Regions from separate parts of the Paenarthrobacter sp. YIM B13468 genome, predicted to be linked through region 1. Evidence: predicted binding sites of a transcription regulator. Region 1 holds the regulator's gene; each other region holds the start of a gene.

What was found. Region 1 encodes HrcA, which represses chaperone genes, less so after heat shock. Its sites were predicted from a motif close to TTNGCACTCGNNNNNNNCGAGTGCNAA; they were not measured.
Region 2: the regulator HrcA is predicted to act here: its motif matches at 5,281-5,307, upstream of ACFX4T_RS10100 (Hsp20/alpha crystallin family protein).
Region 3: the regulator HrcA is predicted to act here: its motif matches at 7,264-7,290, upstream of groL (chaperonin GroEL).

What each region holds. Positions count from the first base shown of each region.
Region 1 is NZ_JBHZPI010000006.1:148,481-158,086, reverse strand. Features, by position in the region: gene ACFX4T_RS08225 (PhoH family protein) at 1-816, opposite strand, end outside; gene ACFX4T_RS08220 (GerMN domain-containing protein) at 1,236-2,108, shown strand; gene ACFX4T_RS08215 (16S rRNA (uracil(1498)-N(3))-methyltransferase) at 2,153-2,926, opposite strand; gene dnaJ (molecular chaperone DnaJ) at 2,929-4,056, opposite strand; gene hrcA (heat-inducible transcriptional repressor HrcA) at 4,107-5,114, opposite strand; gene ACFX4T_RS08200 (DUF3097 domain-containing protein) at 5,277-6,128, shown strand; gene ACFX4T_RS08195 (DUF4870 domain-containing protein) at 6,263-6,676, shown strand; gene hemW (radical SAM family heme chaperone HemW) at 6,707-7,936, opposite strand; gene lepA (translation elongation factor 4) at 7,937-9,606, opposite strand, start outside.
Region 2 is NZ_JBHZPI010000008.1:166,244-176,946, reverse strand. Features, by position in the region: gene ACFX4T_RS10125 (FG-GAP-like repeat-containing protein) at 1-590, shown strand, start outside; gene ACFX4T_RS10120 (FG-GAP-like repeat-containing protein) at 658-2,553, shown strand; gene ACFX4T_RS10115 (amino acid permease) at 2,607-4,046, opposite strand; gene ACFX4T_RS10110 (Lrp/AsnC family transcriptional regulator) at 4,232-4,741, shown strand; gene ACFX4T_RS10105 (MerR family transcriptional regulator) at 4,791-5,249, opposite strand; gene ACFX4T_RS10100 (Hsp20/alpha crystallin family protein) at 5,391-5,813, shown strand; gene ACFX4T_RS10095 (J domain-containing protein) at 6,040-6,465, shown strand; gene ACFX4T_RS10090 (hypothetical protein) at 6,462-6,839, shown strand; gene ACFX4T_RS10085 (hypothetical protein) at 6,883-7,122, opposite strand; gene ACFX4T_RS10080 (flotillin family protein) at 7,115-8,590, opposite strand; gene ACFX4T_RS10075 (DUF4383 domain-containing protein) at 8,905-9,375, opposite strand; gene ACFX4T_RS10070 (DUF6350 family protein) at 9,505-10,703, shown strand, end outside.
Region 3 is NZ_JBHZPI010000031.1:1,213-11,662, forward strand. Features, by position in the region: gene ACFX4T_RS22990 (lipid II:glycine glycyltransferase FemX) at 1-1,062, shown strand, start outside; gene ACFX4T_RS22995 (peptidoglycan bridge formation glycyltransferase FemA/FemB family protein) at 1,169-2,482, shown strand; gene ACFX4T_RS23000 (threonine/serine exporter ThrE family protein) at 2,510-3,997, shown strand; gene ACFX4T_RS23005 (siderophore-interacting protein) at 4,029-4,868, opposite strand; gene ACFX4T_RS23010 (uracil-DNA glycosylase) at 4,921-5,688, opposite strand; gene ACFX4T_RS23015 (DUF3263 domain-containing protein) at 5,797-6,132, shown strand; gene ACFX4T_RS23020 (LytR C-terminal domain-containing protein) at 6,181-6,801, shown strand; gene ACFX4T_RS23025 (cold-shock protein) at 6,993-7,196, shown strand; gene groL (chaperonin GroEL) at 7,509-9,134, shown strand; gene ACFX4T_RS23035 (RNase H family protein) at 9,343-10,380, shown strand.

The DNA.
Region 1 (9,606 bases):
CATCTTCATTTGTTCAGGGGTGGTGTTCTGGGCCTCGTCCAGGATGATGAAGGCGTCGTTGAGCGTCCGGCCACGCATGTAGGCCAACGGTGCGACTTCAATGGTGCCGGCAGCCATGAGCCGGGGAATAGACTCGGGATCCATCATGTCATGCAAGGCGTCGTAAAGCGGACGCAGGTAGGGATCGATCTTGTCGCTCAGCGTTCCCGGCAGGAAGCCCAGCCGCTCCCCCGCCTCAACAGCGGGCCGGGTCAGGATGATCCGGCTTACTTCCTTGAGCTGAAGGGCCTGCACGGCCTTGGCCATGGCGAGGTAGGTCTTGCCAGTACCTGCCGGGCCAATACCGAAGATCACTGTGTTCGCATCGATGGCATCCACATAGTTCTTCTGGTTCAAGGTTTTGGGCCGGATGGTTTTGCCACGACTCGAGAGAATGTTGTGGGTAAGGACATCCACGGGATTCTGGACTGACTGTGTCCTCAGGAGGGAAACGAGCTGCTGGAGGACATCAGGGGTAACGACGGTCCCCCTCGCCACCAGTCCGCGGACCTCCTCAAGGAGGCGCATGATGCGCGGTATGACCGTGGACGGACCGGACATGGACAATTCATTGCCGCGAACGTGGAAGTTGACGTCCGGGAACTGCTCCTCGATGTAGCGCAAGGCTTCGTCATGGCTGCCCAATGAGTGAACCATCTGATCGGAGTTGTCGAACGTGACGATTTCCGTGCGCGTGCCCGGTAAGGTGTGCGGGAACTCGGTGGTGGCTGGGTTCCCGTTTCCGGTCCGCAGCCGCCCATTCAGGGATTCACTCATAGTGGTGGCCGTACGGCCTCTTCTCCTCTGGTCGGATAACAGTTGGTCCATCGTTTCGACAATGGGACTGGCTCAACCGCCAGGCCATATGCCGGAATGCCTTCAATCCTACGCCAGCCCGGCAGACCACGGGCGTTTGCCCGCCCATCCTCCCCTGAGGGCTCCGTCGGCTGCGACATTGTCTCAACTCGGCATCAAGCGGGTATCAATCCTGTTTCAGTTGCCGCCAGTACCCACAAACCCGGCAAGCCGCCGTCGACGATATGCCAAGCTGGCTGGAGCGGGTAGTGAGACTACGCCCGTTGGACGGGCCGGCGACAACCGCCGGCCGCAAAGGCAAGGAAACCCCCATCGCGCAGTCAGTAAGCCATCAGCCCGGCGGGCGAAAGCGGAAAAAGTCCGCCGTCGCAGCGCCTGCGATGCTTGCTGTCCTTTTGCTCACCGGCTGTATCGCCAACGGTGGACCCACCCAAGCTACCTCCAGTGCGCCACCAGTCAGCGTCCAGGAAGCTCCGGCCAGCAATGCTCCCTTGGAAACCACCCAGGCGTCCACCAAGATCCCGGTCTACTGGATTGGCCGCAGCAAGGAAGACGTCTACCTGTACCGCGAATTCAGGGACATCTCCGGCGACGGAAACCCCGTCACCACAGCGCTGCGGATCATGATGGCTGATAAGCCGTTGGACCACGACTTCTTCACTCCTTGGCAGGACCCAGGCAGCCTGGCAACATCCATTTCGGGCAAGAACGTGATCACAGTTGATATTTCGCGGGATGCCTTCAATTCCAACCTTGATGCAGGTATGGCGCAGCGCGCTGTGCAGCAGCTGGTCTACACGGCCACCGCAGCGGCTTCGTCATCGGGCCTGATCAACTCAGGGCAGCAGATCCAAGTGGTCATCCTGGTGGACGGTCACACGGATTTCATGGCGTTCGGCCAGGTGCGGCTCGGTCAACCGATGGCCAGGGACGCTTCCTTGGTGGCGCCACTATGGATCATCGATCCGCAGGAGGACACTTCGCTCCCTGCGGGGGCAGTTAAGTTCAATGGCCGCAGCACTGACAGCTCCAAGCCCGTCAGCTGGCAGATCCTCCGGGACAACGGCAATGGCGAAAAGGCAAGCCTCCTGACCGGCCAGACAAAAGCCACAGGAGAGCCGGGGCAATTCGGCGTCTTCTCGTTCAGCGCGACCCTGAAACCGGGGAAATACGAATTGCGCGTATCCCAGGTCCAGGACTCCGGGCAAGCAGACACATCCACCATGGATACGCGCCTTTTCAGCGTCGGCTAGACCCAGCGCCCGCTAAGGTAGCTTCAGCTGCCAGGCCGCACGGCCTACCAGCGACCCAGGACGTCGGAGGCGAGTACGACGGCGGCGGGTCCCGCCGTCGAGGACCTCAGGACATGGTGGCCCAAGAGAGCCGTAACCGCCCCGGCGTCGCTGAGGCGGGTTACCTCGCGCGGCGAGATGCCGCCTTCCGGCCCCACGATCAAGAGGACTTCACGCGGCGAGTCCAGCCCGCCGCCCTCAGCCACGATCGGCGCTTCAAGGACGGTGCGCAAAGGGTTCTTGGCGTCCTCGTGAAGGATCACAGCCAGATCCGCGGCAGCAACAGCCTTTGCCAACGCCGCGGAATCCAGGATAGGACGCACCTCCGGTATCCACGCCCGGCGGGCCTGTTTCGCCGCGGCAGTGACCACAGACTGCCACTTCGCGTGGGCCTTCGCAGCGCGATCCCCCTTCCAGCGGACGATGGATCGCTCAGCCTGCCATGGGATCACTGCGTCTATGCCCAGTTCGGTGGCCGTCTCAATGGCCAACTCGTCGCGGTCACCCTTGGCTAAAGCTTGGACAAGCACCAAACGCACGTCCGGCTGGTCTTCGAAAATCACACCGGACGCCATGACGGACAAACTTCCAGGGCCGACCTCTGCCACCGTGCCTGTCAGGCGGGCTCCTGCGCCGTCGGCAATGTCCACAGCCTCACCGACAGTGAGTCTCTTCACCGTGACGGCATGCCGGGCTTCTGGACCGTCGATGACGAACAACGCGCCCGGCTCAACACCATGCAGGCTCCCGGCGGGCGTGAAGAAAACGGGGTTGCTCACCGCTACAGGTTACCGAGCTTGTCCCGCAGCTTGGCGAACATGCCGCCGCTGGCCACGAGTTTGCCTTCGCTGAACTGCTCACCGCGCAACTTGGCAAGCTGCTGCAGGAGCTCTTCCTGTGCCGGATCCAGCTTGACCGGTGTCTCAACGTGCAGGTGTACCTTGAGATCGCCGCGGCCGTAGCCCCTGAGGTGGGTGACGCCCAAACCGCGAAGCGTGATGACCTCGCCGGACTGGGTGCCAGCCTTGACGTCGATCTCCTGGGGCCCGTCGAAGGTTTCCAGGCTCAGTTCCGTACCCAAAGCTGCTGCCGTCATGGGAACGCTCAGCGTAGCGTGAAGGTCGTCGCCTTCGCGGATATAGGTGGAGTCACTGTTGACGCGGATTTCCACATAGAGGTCACCGGCAGGTCCGCCTGCCGGTCCCGCTTCGCCCTGTCCGGAGAGCTGGATCCGCGTACCCGTGGCAACGCCGGCAGGTACCTTGATGGTGAGCGACCGGCGGCTCCGGATGCGGCCCTGCCCGTTGCACTCATTACAGGGGTCCTTGATGACTGTTCCGAAGCCCTCGCAGGAACCACATGGTGCCGTGGTCATGACCTGGCCCAGGATGGATCGAACGGCCCGCTGGACTTGGCCACTGCCGCCGCAAATGTCGCAACGCTCCGGGTGCGTACCCGGCCGGCAGCAGCTGCCATCACACGTGGGGCAGACCACTGCCGTGTCAACTTCGAGCTTCTTGTTGACACCAAACACGGCGTCCTTGAGGTCGATGCGGACACTGATCAGTGCGTCCTGGCCCCGGCGCACGCGGGAGGCCGGACCAGCATGCCCGCCGCCACCGCCAAAGAAGGTATCGAAGATGTCCTGGAACGCGAAGCCCTGGCCGGAGTAGCCGCCACCGAAGCCGTTGTCAGTGCCGTTCTCGTTACCGGTGGCATCGTAGACGCGACGCTTTTGGGGGTCGGACAGCACTTCGTAAGCATGCGTCACGGCCTTGAACTGCTCCGCGACATCCTCCCCCGGGTTCACGTCCGGGTGAAGCTTGCGCGCCAACTTGCGGTACGCCTTTTTGATCTCTTCCCCGGTGGCTTCCGGCGAGACTCCCAAAACGTCATAGTGGCTGCTCAAAGTCGGTATCTCTTCCTTGTTGTACTGCAGATTCTTACCTCGGGCCGGCGTCAGCCGCCGAGAATGCGGGAAAGGTAGCGGGCCACGGCGCGCACCGCAGCCATGGTGGTGGGATAGTCCATCCGGGTTGGTCCGAGGATGCCCACCTTGGCACCGGAGCCATATCCCGTTGCCACGACCGATGCTTCTGCCAGGCCGTCATATGGATTCTCGCGCCCGATGCTCACTGTCACGCCGCGGGGATCATCTCCCATGTCAGACAACAACCGGAGCATGACAACTTGTTCCTCAAGAGCTTCCAGCACTGGTCCGATGCTCAACGGGAAGTCCACATTCGAGCGCGCAAGGTTGGCTGTTCCGGCCATGACGATACGTTCTTCACGGCTGGTGTCGCTCAGGGCCTGGAGACCATGTGCAAGATGCTGCGCGAGCCCACGAAGGTCCGGCGGACACAGCGCAACCACGGAAGGCAGTACCTGCGGCAGCAGTGCCAGTTGAGTCCCCGCGATGCTGCCAAGGAACCGGGAACGCAGGGCCATCAAGGCCTCGTTGCTTACATCGGAGCCGGCCTCGATGACTTTCTGGCCAACGCTTCCGGTATCTGCGATGAGCACCACGAGTACCTGTTTTGGCGCCAGGAGAACAAATTCGACGTGACGGACCAGGGCCCGGTTGGAGTGCGGGTACTGAACGACGGCGACCTGGTTGGTCAGTTGCGACAGTAGCCTGACGGTGCGCTCAAGGATGTCGTCGAGGTCGTCGGGCCCCTCAAGCAGCGAGTGGATGGCTCGACGCTCCGCGGCGGACAACGGCTTGACCTGCGAGATCCGGTCCACGAACAGCCGGTAGCCCTTGTCCGTGGGGATGCGGCCTGCGCTGGTGTGGGGCGCTGCGATGAGGCCTTCTTCTTCCAGTACCGCCATATCATTCCGGATAGTGGCGCTGGAAACGCCGAGATGGTGCCGCTCCACAAGCGCCTTGGACCCAACAGGCTCACGGGAATGCACGTAATCCTCAACGATTGCGCGCAGCACTTCAAGCTTGCGTGGCTCACTCATTGCAACACCTCCTGACGACTGTCCGTGCCTATAGCGGACCAATTGTTAGCACTCAACATGCCTAAGTGCTAACAAGTCTAGTATGAGCCAGCACGTTGCTAGCATTGAAACCGCCCACGGGAGTTATTCCCAGCACAACCAGCACAAAGGGGTATGAAGTCCTTGGCTTTCGATACGTGGGGCCCGCAGGATCTGTCCGCTCCTGCCAAACGCCAACTCCCTGAGGTAGCCGTCCAGCGCGGGATGGTCCTTGAAGACGTCCAGTCCGGCTGGGTGGGCGAAGTCACCCGGGTGGAGAAATCCGGGGGAATGCACATCGTCTCCCTTGAGGACCGGCGTGGTAAAACCAAGTCCTTCCAACTAGGGTTTGGTTTCCTGCTTGAAGGGCAGGCCATCCGTCTCATGCCTCCGGCCGCAAAGGCTCCTGGTTCCCCTGTGCAGGCGGGTCGAACGGCATCGGGGTCAGTAAGGGTCCTTGGCCAGCGTGCCCAAGTGGCCAAGGCGAGCCGTATTTGGGTGGAAGGCAAGCACGACGCAGAACTGGTGGAGAAAGTCTGGGGTGACGATCTCCGCGTTGAGGGCATCGTCGTCGAGCCGCTGCACGGCGTGGACGATCTCAAATCAGCTATTGCCGCATTCTCCCCCGGGCCAGGGCGCAGGCTCGGGATCCTGGTAGATCACCTCGTGGCGGGGTCAAAGGAATCACGCATCGCCGCAGAAGCCATGACAGTGCCCGGAGCCGCCGGAAACGTCCTGATCGTGGGGCATCCGTATGTTGACGTCTGGCAAGCCATCCGGCCAAAAGTGCTGGGTATTGAGCGGTGGCCGGAAGTTGCGCGGGGCACTGACTGGAAGACCGGGATTCTGACCGCTTTCGGTTGGCCCCACGAAACCGCCGAAGACATTGGACTCGGCTGGCAGCGCCTGCTTGGTGCGGTACGCAGCTACGCGGACTTGGAGGCCTCACTCCTGGGACGGGTGGAGGAAGTCATCGATTTCCTCACCACTCCCTGACAGCCCTGTCCTGATTTACGTTCCTTGAGTGGCTTTTCCCGGAGATGTAACGGGGCGTTGGTCCCGGGAGGACCCGGGACCCAGTATTCTGGGACAGCAACACCGCAGCATCTTTACAGCAAAGGGAAGACACCGTGGCAGAGAACGCTCCTGAAGAACCGGGCAGCGCCGCAGGCCAGCCCCAGTACCATGGCGCGCCCGCGAACGCACTCCCACTGACGGCAAGCGAAGACCGGCAGTGGGCCACGTTGGCGCACTTCGGGGGAATTCTGGGATGCCTGCCGTCCCTGTTGATCTATCTGATCTTCCGTGACCGCGGACCGTTTACGGCACAGGAATCCAAGGAAGCCCTGAACTTCACGCTTCCTCCGACCATCGCGGCAGTCCTGGCAAACATCCTGGTTCTGCTTCCCGTGGTGGGCAATATCTTTGCAGTCATCGCCACGGGCATCTGGGTAGCACTCACGTGCTTCTCAGTCTCAGCGGGTATTCGTGTCAATCACGGACAACCCCACCGCTACAAGCTCAACCTGCGCTGGATTAAGTAGTTCCAGGCTTCCATGGGATTCTGCCGGCGATTAGTCCGGCAGGATCCTGCGCACAACGGCGTCGGCCAGGAGTCGGCCTTTGAGCGTAAGAACCAGGCGACCCTTGAAGGCCGCACCCGGATCCACAAGCTCTTCAGCGATCAGTCCTGCCATCGCATGGCGGCCAACTTTATCCAACGCGTCAACGGACAAACCGGTACCTAGCCGAGCCTCAAGCATGATGCGCTCGACTTCGCGGGTTTCGGCGTCAAGCGTTTCCCTGCCAGCCGCAGGCGAGTCTCCGGCAGCCAGCCTGTTGGCATAAGCGGTGGGGTGCTTTACGTTCCACCAGCGGACCCCGCCCACGTGTGAGTGGGCGCCCGGACCGATCCCCCACCAATCGTCTCCCCGCCAATAGGCAAGGTTGTGGCGGCAAGCCTGTTCAGGCGTTTTCGACCAATTGCTGACCTCGTACCAGGTCAGCCCAGCCTCGGAGATTAGTTGGTCGGCGAGCTCATATTTGGCGGCGTGGTCGTCGTCGTCGATTCCGGCAACTTCGCCCCGACGGATTTGGGCAGCCAGCTTTGTGCCGTCCTCCACGATCAAGGCATAGGCGCTGATGTGATCTGGTTCGTAGGACAGGGCAGTCTCAAGGGACAGCTGCCAATCTGCCATCGACTCTCCCGGCGTGCCGTAGATAAGGTCAAGGCTAACGGCCAGGCCCGCCTCGCGCGCCCACTGGACCACCAGCGGAACACGGCTCGGGGTATGCGTGCGGTCCAGCACTTTGAGGACGTGCGGCACCGCGGACTGCATGCCGAAAGAGACGCGCGTAAAGCCAGCATCAGCCAGCACCTTCAGCGATTCCGGCGTCACGGAGTCGGGGTTGGCTTCGGTGGTCACCTCTGCGCCCGGTTCGAGTCCCCAGTGCGCGACGGCGGCGCGAAGGATACGCGCCAAGTCCTCGGCCGGGAGCAACGTGGGTGTCCCCCCACCGAAAAACACAGTGCTCAGTGGGCGCCTTGGCAGGCCGGAGGCATCCATGGCTGTGGCGGCAAAGTCCAATTCAGTGACAGCCGTGCCGGCATAAGCATCCTGCGACGCCCCACCACCCAGCTCCGTGGCCGTGTAGGTGTTGAAGTCGCAATAACCGCACCGCACCGCGCAGAACGGGATGTGCACGTACAGTCCGAACTTGCGGTGCTCGACGCCGGCCAGCGCCTGCGGGGGCAGCAAGCCATCCGCAGGTGCTGGGTCGCCCAAAGGAAGGACGCTGGGCATCTACTTCTTGGCCTTGTCCTTGGACTCGTCGGTGGTCAGCGCGGCAATGAAAGCTTCCTGGGGAACTTCAACCCGGCCCACCATCTTCATGCGCTTCTTGCCTTCCTTCTGCTTCTCAAGCAGCTTCCGCTTACGGGTGATGTCACCGCCGTAGCACTTGGCAAGAACGTCCTTGCGGATGGCCCGAATGCTCTCGCGGGCAATGATGCGCGATCCGATGGCAGCCTGGATGGGCACCTCGAACTGCTGGCGCGGGATGAGTTCACGGAGCTTGCCGGTCATCATTACACCGTAGGCGTAGGCCTTGTCACGGTGGGTGATGGCGCTGAAAGCATCCACTTGTTCGCCCTGGAGAAGGATGTCCACCTTCACGAGGTCAGCGACCTGTTCGCCGTCGGCTTTCCAGTCCAGGGATGCGTAACCGCGTGTCTTGGACTTCAGGAGGTCGAAGAAGTCGAAGACGATTTCGGCAAGCGGGATCCAGTAGCGCAGCTCTACGCGGTCTTCGGACAAGTAGTCCATGCCACGCATCTGGCCACGACGGCTCTGGCAGAGCTCCATGATGGATCCCACGAACTCGTTGGGCGCCAGGATAGTAGCGGACACCATAGGCTCGCGGACTTCGGCGATCTTGCCTGTGGGATATTCGCTGGGGTTGGTCACATGGACAACCTTCTTGTCCTCCAGCGTTACCTCGTACTCCACGTTGGGAGCCGTAGAGATGAGATCGAGGTTGTACTCGCGCTCAAGGCGCTCACGGGTGATTTCGAGGTGGAGCAGACCCAGGAAGCCAACACGGAAGCCGAAGCCCAACGCGGCGGACGTCTCGGGCTCATAGACCAGGGCGGCGTCGTTGAGCATCAGCTTCTCGAGGGCGTCGCGGAGCACCGGATAGTCAGTTCCATCAAGCGGGTACAGACCCGAGAAAACCATGGGCTTCGCGTCGGCGTAGCCGCTGAGCGACTCCGATGCCGGCTTGGCGAGGTTGGTTACGGTATCGCCAACCTTGGACTGGCGAACATCCTTCACGCCGGTGATGAGGTATCCCACTTCACCTACGCCAAGGCCCTTGGACGGTGTGGGCTCGGGGGAACTGACACCGATCTCCAGGAGCTCGTGCGTGGCACGGGTAGACATCATCTGGATGCGTTCCCGAGGATGCAGCATGCCATCCACCACGCGGACGTAGGTGACCACGCCGCGGTAAGTGTCATAGACGGAGTCGAAGATCATGGCACGTGCCGGAGCATCGGGATTGCCAACGGGGGCCGGCAGGTCACGGACGATTTTGTCCAGCAACGCCTCCACGCCTACTCCGGTCTTGCCTGAAACCTTGAGGACATCTTCCGGGTCTCCGCCAATAAGGTTGGCCAGTTCCGCCGCGTACTTCTCAGGCTGGGCTGCCGGGAGGTCGATCTTGTTCAGCACCGGGATGATGGTGAGGTTGTTCTCCATCGCCAGGTAGAGGTTGGCAAGCGTCTGGGCTTCGATGCCCTGCGCTGCGTCAACCAGCAGCACGGCGCCTTCACAGGCTGCCAGGGAACGTGAAACCTCGTAGGTGAAGTCGACGTGGCCAGGAGTATCGATCATGTTGAGGGCGTAGCTGGTGCCATCGAGTTCCCATGGCATACGCACTGCCTGGGACTTGATAGTGATGCCGCGCTCACGTT
Region 2 (10,703 bases), on a different contig from region 1:
ACTTCAACGGCGACGGCCGCGCTGATGTGCTCGCCCGCGATGGCGGCGGATTGCTCTGGCTGTATCCGGGTAACGGTTCCGCAGGCTGGAAACCGCGGGTGCAGGTGGGCAGTGGTTGGGAGGGCATGAGCGCGATCGAAGGGATTGACTTCCACGGCGACGGGTTCGTAGACGTTGCAGCCCCCGATCGTGGTGGTGCCCTTTGGGTATACCGGGGAGATGGCAGCGGTGGCTGGTTGCCCAGGATGTGGGTTGGTTCAGGGTGGTCCGACATGTCCGAGATCACCGGGGTCGGCGACTTCAACGGCGACGGCCTGTCGGATATCGCTGCCCGCGACGGTGCCGGAGCCTTGTGGCTCTACCCGCCGAACGGCTACGGCAGCTGGCAGCCTCGCCAGGCAATCGGGCAAGGCTGGAACACCATGAACTCTCTTGTTGGCCCCGGCGACTTCGACGGTGATGGCCGGGCCGATATCTTGGCGCGAAATGCCGCTGGGGAGCTTTGGCTGTACTCGGGGCAAGGCGGATCCTGGTGGCCAACGGCTTCGCGCGTCGGTACTGGGTGGAATGGGATGACGGCGATTCTGTGAGTTTCCTGACAGCCATGTAGACTCCGCTCATCGACGCGGCAGTCGCGTCTCATTTCTTGGGGGTCTCATGAACTCTGTCGCGTCTGGTTCGTCTGTGTCCGGGTTGAAGAAAACGGGCCGAAAGCGCTCGACGGCGGCCCTCGCAGTTGTGGGGGCACTGGCCGTTTCGTTGTTGGTTGGCTCGCCGGCAGTTGCTGATTCCACATCGTTCGATATTGCGGTCGGCACGGCCCCGCATGACATTGCCGTCGCCGGCAATGGGGATGTCTACGTTGCCACCGACAGCGGGGTGTCCGTCATCGATGCGGACACGAGAAAAGCAACCACAGTAGATGTAGGTGGCATTGCTCAAGGTGTTGCGACCCAGGGAAGCGGCCGTGCCTATGTGAGTGTTGCGGGGAAAGCAGGTGCCAACGGATCCGTGGTCATCGTCGATGGGGCCACAGTGGTGGGACGGGTCAAAACCGGCCCCGATCCTCGCGCTGTGGCCGTCAACGAGGTCACTTGGAAGGTCTACGTTGCTTACAGCAATGGGATCACCGTCATTGACCCCTGGGCGGGTCACTCAGCAGTGGACATCCCGTACTACAACTCAACTCCGCGAAGGATGGTCATCGACGCGTCGAGAAACAAGGTCTTTGTCCCTATTGGCGGCGTTCTCACAGTCATCGATGGACAAACGAATGACAAGACCGTCTATGTCTTCGGTGCAGGCAACGCCGTCGATCATGCTGTGAACACCCGAACCAACGAGGTTTACCGGACGCTCGCGGGAAGCTTCATCGACAGCCCGCAGAGCCAAGTGGGACTTGTTGACGAGTCCAATCACGCAAGCAACCTGTATCAGGCCAACGAAACGTTTGGGAAGGTGGCCGTCGACTCGTGGACTGGCACCGTTTATGTCGAATCGTTGGGTGCTACGGGCAACTCGTCGGTGGTGCTGGTCAACCCAGCAACGAGGAGCAAGATCGCCCAGATCAGCCTTCCCAGCCAGCCCACATCGTTAGCAGTGGACTCCACCCGCCACAGAACCTACGCAACGTTGAGCAGGGGCGGGGTTTCCGTCATCGATTCTTCCAACACGTCGGTTGTCGTCCGAACTGGAGCCCAGCCCGTGGCCGTGGCCGTCCACGAATACACGGGTACTACGTACGTAGCTAACAGCGGCAGCGCTTCGGTGACTGTCATTCAGCCGGCAGATCCACAACCGGTAAAGAATGACTTCAATGGCGATCGAAACGCCGACGTTTTGGCCCGCGACGGTTCCGGAGCGCTCTGGCTCTATCCCGGTGACGGCGCGGCCGGATGGCTGGATCGGCGGCAGGTCGGTCAGGGGTGGAACATCATGACGGCCCTTCTCGCCCCGGGTGATTTCAATGGGGACGGGAAGTCGGACATTCTTGCCCGCGATAACACCGGCGTGCTGTGGCTGTATGGCGGGAATGGCGCGGCTGGTTGGCTGCCGAGGGTTCAAGCTGGACAGGGATGGAACGGCATGACTTCCATTACGGGCGTCGGCGATTTTAGCGGAGACGGCTATCCCGACGTAGCAGCCCGAGACAGCAGTGGTGTCCTTTGGCTGTATCCCGGAAATGGCAAGGGAGGGTGGCTGACCCGGGTGCAGATTGGATCAGGATGGTCTGGAATGACAGACATTCTTGGAGTAGGGGACTTCAACACTGACGGTGCGTCAGATGTAGCCGCACGCGATGCAAGTGGTCGTCTGTGGCTCTATCCAGGGAACGGCGCTGGCGGCTGGCTGCCCCAAGTGCAGTACGGCCAAGGCTGGAATGGCATGACTGCCGTGTTTGGTCCAGGCGACTTCAGCGGTGACCGCAAACCCGATGTGATGGCTCGCGACTCGTCCGGTGCCTTGTGGCTTTTCTCTGGTAGTGGTGGGGCGAAGTGGCCCATCGGCAGCGTCATCGGCCAGGGCTGGAATGGGATGACGGCGATCCTCTGAGAAAAGGATGAGGCCCTCCCCAATGTGAGGGCCTCAACCTTCTCTTTGCTCAATCAGTCCAGCGCTGGCGCCTTTTCAGCAGTGTGGAGGACGCCGCCGTCGTGAATTGCCCGCTGGTTCCTGCCGCCTGGATGCCGACGCTTCATCACGAAGTAGCACCCGATCACCACCAACACGAAGGGGATGCCGAAGATCAGGGTCATCCGGAAGCCTTCGATGAAGAGAGTGGTGATCAAAATAGCCACCATCATTACGGCGCCGATGGCCGATGCCAAGGGGTAGAAACGCAGCTTGTACTTGAGGGGTGTGCCGTGTCGCTTGGCGTGGCGCCGGAAAGCCAGGTGGGTCAGGAAGATCATGAGCCAGGTGGACATCGCCCCGAACATGGACAACGCCATCATGAAGGTAAAACCGGACTCGGGGTTCAGAGCGTAGACAACTGTCGCCACCGCAATGCCTCCGGAGCACAGCAGCAGGGCGTTGACGGGGGCGCCGTTCTTGCGCAGCTTGCCGAACACTGCAGGTGCCTGTCCGGCGCGGGACAGGCTGAACATCATGCGGGTGGAGATGTACAGCTGCGAGTTCATCGCCGAGAGAGCTGCGACGATCACGACGACGTTGATCAGCGAATCAGCGAACGGAATGCCGACAACCTGCATGACAGTCACGAATGGGCTGTCGCCGGTGAGGATCTGGCTGACAGGTGCAATTGCGAGAATCAAGGCGAGCGTCAGGATGTAGAACAAGAACAGCCGGAAGACCGTAACCTTGAAGGCCTTCTTGACGGACGTGGCCGGGTCCTTTGCTTCACCGGCAGCGACGGCAATCATCTCGATGGAGAGGTAACTGAAGATTGCCACCACCACGGCGAACCACATGCCGCTGACGCCGCTGGGGAAGAACCCTCCCTCGGCTGTGTAGTTGTGCGTGCCGTAACCGGGGTTGTTGCTGCCAAAGACCAGGATGCCGGCCACCAGGATAAAGCCGAGGATGGCGAAGACTTTGATGGTGGAGAACCAGTATTCAAGGGTGCCGAAGGCCTTCACGTTGAACATATTCACAGCGATGAGGGCCCCTGAGAACACCAGGATCCACAGGATCGGCGGGACTGAAGGGAACCACAATTTCATGTAGTCGCCGATGGCCGTGACCTCGGTGCCTACAGCCAGCACAATGCAGGACCAGTACAGGTACTTCGTGACGAACCCGGCCAAGGGGGAGATGTAGTGCTCGGCGAAGGCACCGAACGAGCCCGTGGTGCTGTGAGCCACGGTCATCTCCGCCAGGGCACCCATGAGCATAACGGCGACGAGGCCCGCAATGACGTAGCTCAGCAGAACGCTTGGCCCGGCGAAGGAGATCGCGAATTTGCTGCCGAGGAACAACCCTGTTCCGATGGCACCTCCAAGGGCGATCATAGTCAGCTGCGGGCCGGTGAGCTCACGCTTTAGACCTTTTTCACGCTCCGTGATTTGGTCAAAAGTGTCTGGCATCTTTGTCTCCTTCTGATGAGCGAGGGACGCATGTGTACGAACGGGTATGCGTGTTCCTGGCGGCTGGTGCTTCGCGGCGAGACTCCCAGGGCGCGGCCGGGGTGTGGCCCGATTCACAGGTTAGAATATTCGTCGGTTCAGCCGCATCAAGTCTGAATCATCGGCCAAAACTGACGGAAGAATTTATGATCAATTCAAAAATCATTCGTGATCGGAGAGAGCAACCGAATCGGCTTCGCTTGGATGAGGCGGACATCGTGATTCTGCGGGAGCTGTCACGCGACGCGCGAACGCCCAACAACTTATTGGCAAGCCGGGCTGGGCTTGCTCCGTCGACCTGCCTGAACCGGGTCCGGGCCCTCCAGGCGGCAGGGGTCATCAAGGGCTTTCATGCCGAGATTGATCTTGGGAGCTTGGGCTTGGACGTCCAGGCCATGATCTCCATCAACGTTCACGCCCAAGCGCGGAAGAACATGCTTGAACTGGCGAGGTCGCTCCGCGATCTGCCCGAGACGCTGAGTGTTTTTGTTCTCGGTGGAGAACACGATCTTCTTCTCCACGCGGCTTGTGCCTCCACGGCAGAACTGAGGGAGTTCGTCGCCACCCACCTGGGCAGTAATCAAGCCTTTGTCAGCACGCAGACCACTCTCGTCTTTGAGCGACTGCAGCCGGAACCAGGTCCCACGGGAGCCTAGAAGGGGTGCGAACTCCTGATGGGACCGGGCCCGCCTGATGAGGCAGGGTTCAGTGTGTGCCCGGACCGGTCTGTGCGTCCCGTTCCGTGCGGGCCTCTTTCAAATCCTTCCGCAGCCCTTTGTTGTCCGCCCGGAGCTCGCGATTGTGGTCGGCCAGGCCCCGGTTGTCCTCCGTCAGCCCCCGGTTTGCGGCTTCCAACTCCAGCACGAGCTTCACGCCGGCCAGGTTGAGCCCCTCGTCCAGGAGCGCGCCGATCCTGCGCAGCGTAGCAAGGTCCTGTTCGCTGTAGCGGCGAGTGCCGCCGTCGGTCCTTTCAGGAGTCAGCAGCCCTTTGCGCTCGTACTGCCGAATGTTCTGTTGCCCGGTGCCCACGAGTTCCGCCGCAACCGAGATGGCGTAGACACCCATGGCGTTCCGGTCGGCGCCGCCGCCCGAGCCTCCGTTAGGCACGGAGGGGGCAGGTCCGCCGTCGTGATCCAGCCGCCCGCTGTCAGCGTCACCAGCCATGCAAACCTCTCCAAAATCTTTGAAAAAACCTCTTGCACCACTCTCTCACCAGTGCTATAAAAAATCTATACCAGCCAACACAGATCTGGAAGGCTGGCAAAACAACAAAACCGCATCAAAATCTGAAGGAGTGAGAACCAAATGCTGATGCGCACAGACCCGTTCCGCGAATTCGACAGGCTCGCCCAACAGGTTTTTGGCACAACAGCACGGCCTGCCGGCATGCCGATGGATGCTTGGCAGGAGGAGGGGCAATTCATAGTTGCCTTCGATCTGCCGGGCGTCTCGCCTGATTCGGTGGAACTGGACGTTGAAAGCAACGTCCTGACGGTAAAGGCAGAACGTAAGTCGCCTGCGGGCGAGAACACCGAGATGATCGCCGCCGAACGCCCGCAAGGCGTCTTCAGCCGGCAGCTCATTCTGGGTGACACGCTGGATACCGAAGGCGTCCAGGCCAGCTACGACGCAGGTGTGCTGACACTCCGCATTCCCGTCGCCGAGAAGGCAAAGCCGCGGCGCATTGAGATCCAGTCCAACAGCCAACGGCAGGAGATCAACGCCTAGCCACAGCTGCTCCGCTGGAGCTCCACCCGGGGGTGGCCACCCAGCGGAGCGTCAGACCGGGAGCTTCAGACCGACCACATCGGAATAGTTGGGCGCAGGCTTCGCGCCACGCCACAGCACTTGTTGTGCAGATGAAACGTGGTCCCCGACGTTGCCTCCCGATTGATGGCCCCCGGCCCATGCCGGGGGCCATCGCCAAATCCTCAGCACTTCACCGGAACCGGCCGTGAGCAACAACCAACCCGACTACTACTCGATTTTGAACGTGGCTCCCAGCGCGACAGCCCGTGAAATCACCCATGCCTACCGCTCATTGCTGCGGACGCGTCACCCGGACACCCGCGAAAAGGTCGACGACGGCGACTCCACCCGGGCGGCCGACCTCCAGGAGCTGCACGCGATCATGCAGGCGTACGTGGTGCTCTCGGATCCGGCGAAGCGGAGCGCCTATGACAGCGCCCGACGAACCGGTACCTCAACGGGCGGCTCCCCAGGGAAGCCGGTCAAAGTTCGCATCCATAAGTCGCCCGCATCTCCCGCGGGCAGCCAAAAGGATCAACAGCCCCTCGTCTTCGGCCCGGTCCGCTGGGAACCGCTGCCGAGGACTACCCCCGGATACCCCTCGCCCAAAGTCAGAAGGAGATACATATGAGTGCCTGGCGCTCGTACGACAGCCATTTGATGCCCGCGTTCTACGAGCGATTCGAGAATCGCTGGGGAAAGGGAACCGCGCCGTTCCTGGACCCGGAGGTGCACGAGCAGCCAATGCCGCGTGCTCAATGGATCAACGTGGATACCGGTGCGGCCGTGGCAGTGGTCCCTATTTGGACGGAAGATCCCGAGCATAGGTCTTTCGGTGTCTTCTATCTCCCGCCCGCCGGCGACATTTGGATCCTCCGTCCAGGACCAACCACCTTCGTCGAACCCGGAAAGGGCAGCACCACCGAGCAGGTCTCGCTGCGTAACGACGCCTTCAAGAAGGCGGTCAAGCACGCCAAGGAATTCATCTACGGGCCGCAGCCTTAGGGTTCATACCTTTTGGGGGGTCGGTCCGGCCCGAAGTCCCAAGTCAGGATTCCCGCAGCACATCCGGGAGCTCATCCACGTAGACGGTCTGGGGCGGCTCGAAGTAGATCACCAGCACCTTCTCGCCCACAGGAAAGACGCTGGTCTTGTCGAACGGGTAGGCAAAAAACGCGCTGGTACCGCCATGGAAGGGGAGCATGACTTCGCCAATGGTGCCCGGCGCGATTGTCCCCGTCACCCTGCCGATCTTGCCGGTGAGGCTCCGATTTACCTCTCTATGCATCTGATGCCGCGTCTGACGCCTTTGCCGGCGGAGACTTCACAGGAGCGGGTCGGGTGGTCGGTCGACCAGCTCCGTTCCCCTTCAACGCGGAGGCCAAGGACGGCAGGAAGCTGCCAACCTGGGACAGAATCCCGCCCACCATGCTGTTCAGTCCATCGCCACCGTTGAGCACCGTCAGCTGCCCGATGCGCGAGAAAGGCTCTGCCGCGGCCGAAACGATGGCGGGCATGTTCTCGGCGATTTGCTGGTTGATGACAGCTTCTTGATTTGTCTCCAGCGCTTCGCCCCGGGCCTTGATACCTTCGGCCTCAGCCAACGCCTTAGCCTTAACTGCCGATGCTGCCGCATTTCCTCGGGCGGTCGTCGCAGCTGCTTCGGCTTCACCTGTCACGCGGGTTGCACCGGCCATTGCTGCAGCTGCTCCCGCATTCGCTTGGGCCTCGAGTTCAACACGGCGTGCATTGGCCTGGGCGTCCAGTTCGATGCGTTTCGCCAGGGCCTCGGCGGCACTGATGTCAGCAGCCTTCTTCGCTTCGGCCTCGGTGCGTTGGGCGTAGGCCTTGGCATCGGCAGGCTTGCGGATGGTGGTCTGCAGTTTCTGCTCTTCGCGGTCGGCCTCAAGCTTTGCAACTTCGGTTTCCTGGACCACCACTTGTTGACGGGCAGTGGCATCGGCCAACGGTCCGGCCTGCGCAGCGTTGGCTCGGGCCTGTTCAGCATTCGCCTGCGCGGCAGATTGCTTGATGGCGGACAGGCTTTGGGCATCGGCAATCAGTGCAGCAGCTTCCGCTTCCTTCTCAGCCGCCTCACGGTTGCGGGTGGCTTCGGCGATCCGGGCCTCCATCTTGACCTGGGCAATGTGCGGTTTAGCGAGGTTCTGGATGTAGCCCGTGGGGTCTTGTAGGTCCTTGATCTGCAGGGAGTCCACTACGAGGCCAAGCTTCTCCATCTCCACGCCACTGGCACTGCGGACGAGTGAGGCGAGCTTGTCGCGCTCGCGAATGATTTCCTCAACAGTCATGCTGCCGATGATCGAGCGGAGATGCCCTTCAAACACGTTGTAGACCTGGCTCTCCATCTTTGGCTGCTGTCCAAGGAACCTCCGCGCAGCGTTCGCGATGAACGGGGGAGCGTCGCCGATCTTGTAGATCACCACGCCGTCCACAATCACCTGGATACCCTGCGACGTCACACACGAGACCTTGAGTTCTGTTTCATTCAGCGTCAGCGCAAGGGTCCGGACTGTTTGCAGCCCGGGAACCACCAAGGCGCCCTTGCCTGTGACGATCTTGAAGTCCATGCCGTCGGTATTTTCCAGCGTGCCGCGGGTCAGCCCTGAGATGATCAGGGCCTCGTTCGGTTCCGCCACTTTCCACATTGCCTTGGTCGCCAGCCACACGAAACCGATGACAACAATCACGCCAAGAATGCCAGCTATCAAGGGGAAAAATGCCGAGAGGTCGTTCATGTGACCTTGTCCCTTCAGACGATGTGAACCGGCCTCATCCGTTGACCCCCATAGGCCATGTGCCTGTTCGTGTACACAGTCTCGTTGGGCGGCAGCAGGGAAGTCCAGCACTTTTGTGCGTCATTTGTGCCACGACGTCCAAGCAGGCTGAGGGGTCTGCCCGCCTAACCCAGCCACCCGCCGTCGAGCATTAACAAAGAAGGCTGGTGCAACCTTTGGAGAGAATCCGTAGGTGGCTGCACCAGCTGCTAGTACGACTTTCTGTTATTAGTTGTGACACCTGTTCATTGGCCGCTCCTAGTTCCCGGCTTCTATTATTTCCGGGCCTTTTTGTCGTCTGTGAAGTACTGGGCGAACATCCAGCCGGCGGCGATCATCAGGATGCCCAGCACCATGTAAGACCAGTTGTCCACGCTATTCAGGGAAAGGAAGTTTGCTGCCGAGTCGACTCCAACGCTCAGCCCGTAGATGCTCAGCACGATATATAGGGCGCCGAAGCCCATCAGGAAGTTACGTGCGCCATGCGCGGTGCGGGACATCGCCCACCCTGCCGCGCCGATGGCCAGCTGTACGAGGTTCAGCAGCATGGAGACCTGGAACACGCCAAAGAGCATCGCGTGCGAGTCCGGACCGAAGAACTGCAGCTCCGAGTACTGCATGGTGATGCCCGGAATGAACCCCAGGACGCCAACCAGCGCAAGGACGGCACCCACACCCAAGCCAACAACCTGGATGTCTTGCCGTCCGAAGTGGACACCGCGTGCATGTGAAGCAGAGGTACTCATTCGCTCCTCCAGTCACCCCTTGCGAACATCTCCTATTTTACGGCCGGTTCGGGCAAAAAGCGCTGGAATTGGCGGTATTACAGGGCGCCTGCCGGGGGAGTGCCGCCTACCGTGGCACGATAGGACACGATGAAACTGCGCGCTGATCAAACCGGAAACCGTGGCCTCCCGATGCCCCTTTGGCTACAGGGTGGTTTGGAAGCGGCACAGGCAGCCTTCATTTCAGCCATCGTTGTTATCCTTCCGCTGGTTGGGGTGTGGGCCACCGACGGATTCCAGAACCGGAACGTAGACTTCCTGGCGCGCCTCGCCGGCCAAGCGTGGCTACTGATCCACGGTGTCCCGCTGACCTTGGCACAGGTCAACATTGGAACCGCCGGCCAGCCTGGAACCGGTCTTCTTTCGCTGATTCCCCTGGGTCTGACGCTCATTCCGTTCCTGCTTGCCTGGCGGGCGGGACGACGACTTGCACGCGCTTCCTACACGGACCAGTTGTGGCAGGCGTTCCTGGGCGCCTGCGTTGTATACGCCGCGTTCGGCACAGCCACGGGATTCGTGTGCCGCACCCCGGAAGTAGTCATCAATCTGTGGTTCGCCATGACCATCCCTCTGATCTCTTTCGCACTCGGCCTGGTGGTCGGCGCCCGACGCGAGGCCGGCTCCTGGAGCAGGCTCATCGGGGTGGACGCCGTCGCATGGATCGCCAAGACAAGCCAGCACTCACGGTGGGCGGGATCGTATGTGGGCTCAGCTTTGAAGGCCGGGTTCGTTGCCACCATGGCGGCAGTTTGCCTCGCCGCAGTGCTGTTGGCCGTGGACATCGTGTGGCACTGGACGGACATCATCGCTGTATACGAAGGGCTCCAAGCCGGTGCCTTGGGCGGCGCCGTCCTCACGATCGCGCAGCTCGGATTCCTTCCCAACCTCGTGGTCTTTGCTCTGGCGTGGTCCTCCGGGGCTGGCTTCTCGCTCGGTGTCGGCTCGCATGCAGGGCCGCTGGGCACCGCCGTCGGGCCTTTGCCTGCCGTCCCGGTTTTCGGTGGGCTTCCGTCGGGACAACTCGACGCCGGGCCGATGGCTCTTGCCCTCCCCGTGGTTGCCGGGATCATGGCAGGCTGGTGGTTCCTCCGCGAAGGCGAGAATCACTTTGACGAATGGCTCTCCATCAAAATCAAGGCCCGCTGGTTCACAGCGGCGGCCTCGACGTTGTTCCTGGGTGCGTTCATTGGAGCTGTTGCCGGGGTCTTGAGCGGTGCCTTGGCATGGGTCGCGCGTGGTTCAGCCGGTATCGGCCGACTCACGGAAATCGGACCTCACCCGCTTTGGAC
Region 3 (10,450 bases), on a different contig from region 1:
ACCGCCCGCTTTGCCACCGCCGAGGAAATCGATAACTGGGACAAGCACGTCACAGCCAACCCCAATGGCGGCAACATGCTGCAGTCGGACGCATATGCGGCAGTCAAGGATGGCAACGGCTGGTTGGTCCGCCGCCTGGTTCTGGAGACCGCCGAATATTCCAGCTACAACCTGCTCCTTGAGAAGAAGTTCCCTGTCCTTGGCCGCCTTTGGTACCTCATCAAGGGACCGGACGCTTCGTCCATTGATGACATCAAGCCGATGCTTGGCTCAATCGCTGCACTGGCACGTGGGCAGAAGATGAATGTGTTCTCCATCAAGATTGAGCCAGACATCGTTGCATCCAGCGAGGCGACGGCTCAGCTCGCGGCCGCCGGGCTGATGAAAGCCCCCAACATCCAGTCCAACGACTCAACAGCGCTGCTGGATATTTCGGCCCCGGCCAATGAAGTGCTCCGCAGCATCTCATCGCGGGCCCGCAACGCGGTCCGCAGGGCAGAACGTGAAGGATGCGAAGTCCTTCCGGCTGAGCCTGGCGAGGACAGCTACCGCAAGCTCTACGCCCTGATGCAGGACACAGTGAACGCCAAGGGTGCCATGCCGTTGCGGAGCTACGAGTACTACTCCCGTTTCTGGCAAGAATTCTGCAGCCGGGGCCAAGGGCACTTCTTCTTTGTCTACGAGGACGGCGCACCCAGCGTCGGAGCTTTCGTTATCAACTATGGTTCCAAGGCAACCTACAAGGATGGCGGCTCCACGCAGAACCGCAAGCAATACGGTGACTCGCATTTGGTCCAGTGGGCTGCGATCCAGCGGATGCAGGATCTGGGCTGCGTTGAGTACGATTTCTGTGGCACGCCGCCTGCCGCCCGAATCAAGGACAAGACCCACCCGTTGTTCGGTATGGGTTTGTTCAAGACGAGTTTCACCAAGACCGTGACGGACTTCGTCGGCTGCTATGACCTTGTCCTGGGACCCATCCGCTACAAGCTGTGGCTCAAGGGTGCAGAGCGCGTCTTCCGCCGACTGGAAACTATGCGAACCGGCGGACAGTTCTACTGAGAACCGGCACCAACCCAACACACTTCAGGCCAGCCCCGGCCACCAACGGGCGCAAATCTATCTAGGTGAGGTAATTTCTTTGACTCCGATCGAGGCTGGAACCGGCATGGAATTCGTGATTCTCAGTGACGCTGATTTCGAGACATTTGCCAAGGGACACCCGCAAGGCAGCTTCATCCAGTCCGTGGACCTGGCGCGTTTCCAGCGTGCCCGCGGCCAGGAGGTGGAGCTCTTTGGTGTGACCCGCGGTGGCAGCCTGATCGCCGCCGGAAAGCTCGTCTACACCGCCAACCGCTTTGGCTACAAGGTCTGCGACTGCGCAAAGGGACCACTGCTGGACTACAACGACGCCGAAGCGGTGCGGTTCGTCGTCGAGCAGTTGAAAAAGCATGCGGCCTCGAAAAAGGCTGCTGAGCTGGGGATCTCACCGAACGTCAAGTACATCGCCCGCGACGAGGACGGCGCCGAGCACCCGGAGGTTGAGGACAACCGTCCACTGCTGAAGGTACTGGCAGGGTTGGGCTTCAAGCACCAGGGCTTTGAGATGAACTTCGCGAACATCAATTGGATGTTCGTCAAGAAGCTGGACGGGATCGTCGATTCTGAAGAGCTCATCATGGGCATGAATTACCGCACGCGCAAGGCCATCCGGAAGGCCGAAAAGAACGGCGTTTACCTGGAGCAGGCCACGCTGGAAACGCTGGACGACTTCTACAACGCGCTGAGCACTGCCGGCGACGAAAAGGGCTTCACCTACCGCGAGCGTGACTACTACGAGCAACTGCTCCGCAATACCTCGGATGAGTTCACGAAGCTCATGATGGCCAAGATCAACATCCCCGAATACCGGGCGTCGATCACCGAGCGTCTGGATGCCGAAGCCAAGACGCTCGCGGACCTCAAGCGCGACGTCGAGGAAACCGGGAGCAAGAAGAAGGCCAATCGCATCAAGGTGGTCCAGGACCTCGTGGACAGCTACGAGCGAAGCCTCAAGGATATTGAACGCTTCCCCGACTCGGTGGGCGTGGCTACCGTTGCGGCAATCCACTTCGCTTGCTCCGGCGATGAAATCGTGTGCGTGATCGGCGGTACTGTCCAGGACTACATCTACTTCAACGGAGCTACGTCGCTTTACTGGGGCATGATGCTGCACGCGCTCAACAATGGCTACTCCCGCTACAACTTCTACGGCACGTTCGGCATTCAGGGCCAGGATGAAACCGGTCACGGCGGCTACGAATTCAAGAAGGGCTTCGGCGGCGAAGTGGTCCAACTGGTGGGCGACTTCGTTGCACCAGTGAACGTGCCAGTGTTCACCGCTTACCAGGCGGTCAGGAAGCTTGCAGCTGCCGCCAAGACGGTCCTGGCAAAATTGCCGGAGCCTGGAATCCTGCTGAGTAAATTCCGGGGGAAGAACTAATCAACGAAGCCAAGGGAGGAACACTGCGTGACTGAACGCCCTGAGGGCTCCGGCGGCAGGCCTCACACTGACGGCTTGCCCAAGACCCAACCGATGCGGCCATCGCAAATCCGGCAGAACGCCAATGCCAAACGCATGCTGATGCGCTTGGTGCAGGGCGATAGCCCGCCCACAGCCCCCATGAACATCGTGGACCGGCTCGCGGGAAGTCCCTACGCCAACCCAACGATCCAGGTGGTCGGCGTCGACGCCTCAGCGCGCAAGACCATCGACTTCGCCCTGCATCTGGCCGAAGTCATGTTCCGCTACGGTGCAGGCGCCCTTGAAGTTGAGACCAGCATGATTGCGGTGACTGCCGCCCTTGGCTTGAAGAACGTTGAAGTGGACATCACCAACCAGTCGGTGGCCATCAATTATGCGCCAAAGGACCAGACCCCCATCACGTTGCTGCGTGTGGTGCGCTCGTGGACCAACAACTACGCCGGCCTCGCCCAAGTGCATCAACTGGTCACCGACATTGTGGCCGGGGGAGTTGGCCGCGACGAGGCAGTCCGTCGGTTGAATGACATCGTCCGGAGTGCCAAGCCCTTCCCTCGCTGGATGGTCACGGTTGCCTTCGCTGTCTTCGCCGCGGTGTTTGTGGGCGTACTGGGCGGCGGTCCGGGCGCTTCAGCCTTGGCCTTTGGCTCCAACTTGCTGATCAGCCTGGTTGCGCGACAACTGAGCCGGTGGCGCACCCCGGACTTCTTCATCACCATGTCGTGCTCGTTCCTGGTTACATTCATCGCGCTCATGTTGCGGTGGGCGGGCGCGGACATTGCTCCGTCCATTGTGGTTGCGGGCGGGATCCTGTTGTTGCTTCCAACAGGGAGGCTTGTGTCCTCCGTGCAGGACGCCATCAACGGCTTCCCCGTCACGGCAGCAGGACGATTCCTCTCCACGCTGCTCACCTTCGGCGCGATCGTCGCTGGTATCGCCGTCGCCGTCGTGGTCGGGACCCTCATGGGCAGCGCAGTCCTGGACGTCACCCAAACATTCCCGGATGCGTATCCTTTGTGGGGCCAAGCCATTCTGATTGCGATAGCGGTAGTGGCTATCGGCGTCACCGAACAGACGCAGATGCGTTTGTTACTCCCGACGGCGGCGGTCGGCTTGGTCGGCTTCTTCGTCTTGTGGGGGGCTACCACTGCAGGGTTCGGCGACCGCTTGTCGCCGGCAGTTTCGGCGGTGGCCATCGGCCTGCTGGCTCGGGTAGTGGCGCTAAAACTTGGTGCTCCCCAACTTGTGGTTGCTGTTCCGGCGGCGCTCATTCTGCTGCCCGGCCTGACTATATTCCGTTCAATGTATGTATTGACCATCGAGGAAGCGGACATTCTTCAGGGTGCCGGAGGCATGCTGAATGCAGGCGCGATCGTCCTGGGAGTTGCTGCAGGAATCGTGCTGGGGGACAACTTGGCGCGGCCGCTCACAAAGGGTCTGTCCAGCAACGAGCGCCGCAGGGTACGGCGGCGCTAGATCACTTCTGGCCGCTAGATCAGTCCCGCTGTTAAATCTGTCCTACGGGAAGCTTCTTCTCTGCCTGGAAAACTTCCTCTACCCGGCCCTGGGCCCAGTAGCCGGAGAGGGAAACCTGCGAACGTTCCAGGCCGCGCTGGGAGAAGAAGATCTGGCGCAGGCCCTTCATGTAGCCCCTTTCGCCATGCGCAAAGACGTCTACGCGGCCGGGCAGCCACTGCATGTCGCGAAGCGCGTCCAGCAACAACTCGCTTGATCCGGCCGGCACTCCGTTGCGCTGCAGCCAACGGAGTTCCAGGCCGGCAGGAGCAGAGATAGGCAGGATATCCTCGGCACCGTCCACCTCGAGGAACGCAAATCCACGGGCTTCCGGGGCAAGTGCCTCTATGCAGGCTGCGATGGCTGGAATCGCGGCGTCATCGCCTGCGAAGAGGTGCCAATCGGCGTCGGGCGCGGGGTTGTAGGCACCACCGGGGCCGGTAAAAACCAGCGGGTCCCCAGGTTCGGCTGCCGCTGCCCAAGGCCCCGCCAGGCCCTCGTCGCCATGGACTACGAAGTCAATGGCCAGTTCCCGTTCTTCAAGGTTGGCCCAGCGGATGGTGTAGGTCCGGGTATGCGGCCATTGCTCACGTGGCATCGTCTCGCGGATGGCCCACAGGTCCAGCGGAAGTTGGTAATCAACGCCGGGCTGCGGAAAAACGATCTTGACGTATCGGTCCACGTATTCGTTGTTCGCATAGTCGCTGAACCCTGGGCCGCCAGCGACGATCCGCACCATGTGAGGTGAGAGCCATTCTTTGCGCAGGACGGTCAGGTTAACCTGCGGGCGCGTGTTCCGGGTGGCGGACGAGGTGACGGGGAGAGCAGCCATGTAGGCAAGCCTAAGCTAAATCGTTGGGTGTCACCTGGGTATGAGTCGAAGGTTACAAGACGGGTAGTTCCCAATTGACGGGCTCTGCGCCCTGTTCCGACAACAGCTCGTTGGCTCGGCTGAACGGCTTGGAACCAAAGAAACCACGGGATGCCGAAAGGGGGCTCGGGTGCACCGAAGTGATTGCCGGGGTGCCATCCAGCAGTGGCATGACCGCTTCGGCGTCCTTCCCCCACAGAATCGCTACCAGGGGACTCCGGCGTCCCGCGTCGTCGGTGCGATGGGCTACCGCCCTGACGGCCGCCGTCGTGATTGCCTCCCAGCCTTTGCCGCGGTGTGAGCCAGCGCTCCCTGCCGCGACACTCAGGACGCGGTTCAGCAGCAGGACGCCTTGGTCCGTCCAAGCTGTGAGGTCGCCGTGGATGCGTGGCGGCAGCCCGAGGTCTTCGTGGAGTTCGCGATAGATGTTTGCCAGGCTTCGGGGGATCGGCCGCGTATGCCGCGAGACGGCAAAGGAAAGCCCGACGGCGTGTCCCGGGGTTGGGTACGGATCCTGGCCAAGGATGAGTACTTTGACGTCAGCCAGTGGCCGGGAGAAAGCCCGGAGAAGGTTGGTAGCTTGAGGAAGGACTTGGATCCCTTGGGCAGCCTGAGCGGCAACAAAGGCCAAAGCTTCACGGAGTTGGCCTTCCACGGGGCGCAACGCGTCCGCCCAATCCGCGGCCATGAGCTCTTCCAGGGGTTGGTCAACAAGCTCGGCGAAGCCCGAGTCGGCAACGCCGGCAGGTTCCAGGTCAAACAGTGCATCCTCACCAGTCACCCTGTCATTGTCTCCTCCATGGCATCGGCGGTGCGAATGACAGCGTTGTTATTCGCCCGTAACATGGGGGTAGGACATTTTCCCCCAATCAGCGTCAAGGAGTGTGCCGTGGCAGAACCAGCACCGGAACCAATGGCGCCGCAGTCTACCGTTTTGGCACTTGAAGACCTGGCGGCAGAGACCCGCAGCGACTCACCTTTGAGTGACCGTGATCAGCAGATGTTGGCGTTGGAGCGGCAATGGTGGAAGTACGCCGGCGCCAAGGAACAGGCGATCCGTGAGCTCTTCAATCTCTCCGCCACGCACTACTACCAGATCCTGAACGCACTTATCGATACGGAAGATGCGTTGGCCCACGATCCAATGCTTGTGAAGAGATTGCGTAGACTACGTACGTCGCGCCAACGTGCGCGGACAGCGCGCCGTTTGGGGTCCGACGCGTAAATCGCCCGGCTGATAGTCAGCAGCAACCAGCAAGGACAAGGCTTCACCATGACCAAATTTGCCAAGGATGAATTCGACCGGGTCCCACAGAACAGCTCCCGGCAGGGTGTGCACCGTGACGCCCAAGAGACGGTCCGCCCCAATTTGTGGCCGGTACTGACCGTAGGAGCCGTCGCCCTGGTGCTGGGACTCGTCGCTTTCCTGATACTTCCGCGGCTTGGCCTGGTGGCCCCCGGTGCGTCCACAAGCGTTTCGACGCCGGCGCCCCAGCAGAGCGAAACCTCCCCGTCTGCTGCACCTACCGAATCAAGCAACGCCCCCATCGCTTCCGGTGAGCCGAGCCCGGGTACCACACCCTCGGGCGAGACCTCGGCAACTCCTTCTTCCGCGCCCGTGGACAAGGCCGTCGCTGTAGCCGTCTACAACGGCACGGCTACGGCCGGGCTTGCCAGCCGCGTCGCAGGGCTGGTCCAAGGCGACGGCTGGACACTGGGAACTGTGGGGAACTGGGGAGGCCTGCCGCAGCAGTCTTCCGTGGTCTTCTACAACGTGCCCGGTCAGAAGACGAACGCAGAAGCGCTCGGCAAGCTTCTGGGTATTTCTGCGGTTGTTGAATCTCCCGAAATACAGCAGCCGCTGGTTGTTGTTGTGGGACCTGGCTACCAGTAATTTCGCTGACTTTCAGCCGTTTTTCACCGGGTTCCAAGCCTTCAAAGCGGCAACTCGGTTAAGCCTCAATAACAAAAGTCATGCTGGACCCCTCCGCGGCAGCGCGCGGATAGTGACTGTGGTTACAGTGGATTGATTCCGGTCCGGAGATCCCGGCAACCGGTCTTGGCTACTGTGAAAGTGTGGGCATCATGGCTTTGGGAACCGTCAAATGGTTCAATGCCGAAAAAGGGTACGGCTTCATCACTGTGGATGACTCCGGCGACGACGTCTTCGTGCACTGGTCCGCTATCCAGATGGAAGGCTTCCGCGCTCTTGAGGAAGGCCAGCGGGTGGAGTTCGAATTAGGCGAAGGCCAGAAGGGTCCGCAGGCCGAAAGCGTCCGCGTGGCATAGTCCCTTCGGCCGTCACGTCAGCTAACGGCTGAAACCCCTTTGTTTATAGCGCAAAGTGGCACTTCTGCTTGCACTCTCCCCGGTCGAGTGCTAATTATTGATTTAGCACTCCTACGCTTCGACTGCTAACTGCGGCCCGGTTTACGCCGGCGGTGGACGGCTCTCGAAACGGAGGAGGATCAAGAAACACCTTGGTGGGGTGAGGTTCGGAGCGCGGGGCATACAGAGGCCGCAAGCAAAGGACCGTCCGTCGCGGGCACTCCATCTGACAGGTTCCTTCTTAACGACTGTCCCGAAAGGACTACCGCCGTTATGGCCAAGATCATTGCATTTGATGAAGAGGCACGCCGCGGCCTCGAGCGGGGCCTGAACATCCTCGCCGACGCCGTCAAGGTCACCCTCGGCCCGCGTGGACGCAACGTCGTCCTCGAAAAGAAGTGGGGCGCCCCCACGATCACCAACGATGGTGTTTCCATCGCCAAGGAGATCGAGCTGGACGATCCTTACGAGAAGATCGGTGCTGAGCTGGTCAAGGAAGTTGCCAAGAAGACGGATGACGTCGCTGGCGACGGTACCACCACCGCTACGGTTCTCGCCCAGGCACTGGTCAAGGAAGGCCTGCGCAACGTTGCCGCCGGCGCCGACCCCCTGTCCCTGAAGCGCGGCATCGAGAAGGCCGTTGAGGCCGTCATCTCCGAGCTGCTCGCCTCCGCCAAGGAGATCGAGACCAAGGAAGAGATCGCAGCTACGGCTTCCATCTCCGCCGGCGACCCGGAAATCGGCAGCCTCATTGCCGAGGCCCTGGACAAGGTGGGCAAGGAAGGCGTCATCACGGTCGAAGAGTCCAACACCTTCGGCCTGGAGCTCGAACTCACCGAAGGCATGCGCTTCGACAAGGGTTACATCTCCGCTTACTTCGTCACTGACGCTGAGCGCCAGGAAACGGTCCTCGAGGACCCGTACATCCTGATCGTGAACTCCAAGATCTCCAACGTGAAGGAACTCGTCACGGTTCTGGAGAAGGTCATGCAGTCCAACAAGCCGCTGCTGATCATCGCTGAAGACATCGAGGGCGAGGCCCTGGCCACCCTGATCGTCAACAAGATCCGTGGCACCTTCAAGTCTGTAGCCGTCAAGGCTCCCGGCTTCGGTGACCGCCGCAAGGCACAGCTCGCCGACATCGCCATCCTCACCGGTGGCCAGGTCATCTCGGAAGAAGTTGGCCTCAAGCTGGAGAACGCTGGCCTGGAACTCCTCGGTACCGCCCGCAAGGTTGTTGTTACCAAGGACGAGACCACCATCGTTGAAGGTGCCGGCGACGCCGAGCAGATCGCAGGCCGTGTTGCCCAGATCCGCGCCGAGATCGAGAACTCCGATTCCGACTACGACCGCGAGAAGCTGCAGGAACGCCTGGCCAAGCTGGCCGGTGGCGTTGCAGTCATCAAGGCCGGTGCCGCAACCGAGGTTGAGCTCAAGGAACGCAAGCACCGCATTGAGGACGCAGTCCGCAACGCCAAGGCTGCTGTTGAAGAAGGCATCGTCGCCGGTGGTGGCGTTGCCCTCATCCAGGCTGGCGCCAAGGCATTCGCCAACCTCACCCTCCAGGGTGACGAAGCAACCGGTGCCAACATCGTCAAGGTTGCCATCGACGCTCCGCTGAAGCAGATCGCCTTCAACGCTGGCCTCGAGCCGGGCGTTGTTGCCGATAAGGTTCGCGGCCTGCCTTCCGGCCACGGCCTGAACGCTGCCACGGGTGTGTACGAAGACCTGCTGGCTGCCGGCGTCAACGACCCCGTAAAGGTCACCCGCTCGGCTCTCCAGAACGCTGCTTCCATCGCTGGTCTCTTCCTGACCACCGAGGCTGTAGTTGCCGACAAGCCTGAGAAGAACGCTCCGGTTGCCGGTGGCGACGACATGGGCGGCATGGGCGGCTTCTAAGCCTCCTAAGCTGTAGCGTCACGCATTAGAGCAACGACTGCGGTCCCCACCATTTTGGTGGGGACCGCAGTCGGCGTTAAGAACCAAGTAGGCGTAAAACCAAATAGGGGACAGATCGGGCTCTTATGAGGGCCCGTAGCGGGAGGTGCTGTCCCCAGTTGGCACTAGCACGCTTTCAGTGTCTGTGTGGTCTGGCAGGATTGAAGGCATGACGATTATTGCTGCCGCCGATGGCTCTGCCCTCGGCAATCCTGGGCCGGCCGGCTGGGCCTGGTATGTTGACGACTCCTGTTGGCGCGCAGGAGGTTGGCCCCACGGCACCAACAACATGGGCGAGCTCATGGCTGTCCTGGACTTGTTCCGCTCCACCGCCCACGTTCCGCAAGAAGAACTGCTGATCCTTTGCGACAGCCAGTACGTCATCAACTGCATCACCAAGTGGATGCCCGGATGGAAGCGGAAGGGCTGGCGCAAGGCTGACGGAAAGCCCGTCTTGAACGTTGACCTCCTCAAGGATATCGACCAAGCAATCGTCGGGCGCAAATACACATTTGAATGGGTCAAGGGCCACGCCGGACATGACCTCAACGAGGCAGCAGACGAGCGCGCACGCGCCGTAGCCACCGCCTTCCAGCAGGGCACGGCAGCTCCAATCGGACCAGGGTTTACGGGTTCAGGCCAAGTCTTGGCCGAGCCTGTTCCTGCCGCAGCGGCCGCCGGCAGCGTTACGAGCACCAGCCCAGTTCGCACAACCGCTCCCGTTCCCACAACCGCTACAGGTCCCCAGACCAGAGCTGGGCTCAGCTTCCAGTCCCACTCCGAACCCACGCTGTTTGGGGAGTCGGGTATCTTCGGCCAGCCGGATCTCTTCAGTGAACTGGACGAGGATGCGTCCGCCCGGGAGGTGCCCGCAGAGGAAATCGTGGTTGCCTTGGAGCGCGAGCTCCTGCGCCCCGACGTGCGCACTGACATCGGCAGGATTGGAGTATTGCTTCATCCCGACTTTGCCGAGATTGGAAGCTCCGGTCGCTTCTGGACCCGGGACGCCATGATGGTCGCCCTTGAGGAGGACCCAGGCGAACCCATTGAGTTGGAAGTTCTTAGCGCCGATCGCCTGAGTGAGAACACTATCCTGCTGAACTACCGCAGTTTCGCGCATTCAGGTTCGGCCCTCCGCAGTTCCGTTTGGCTGCTGGACCGAGGCCAGTGGCGGCTCCGATTCCATCAGGGAACCCCCGAAAACTGACCCAACTGGAGGCACAGCACAGGAGGCAAGCAGGGAAGCAAGCAATGGGCTTTGATGACCTGCGGGGCGG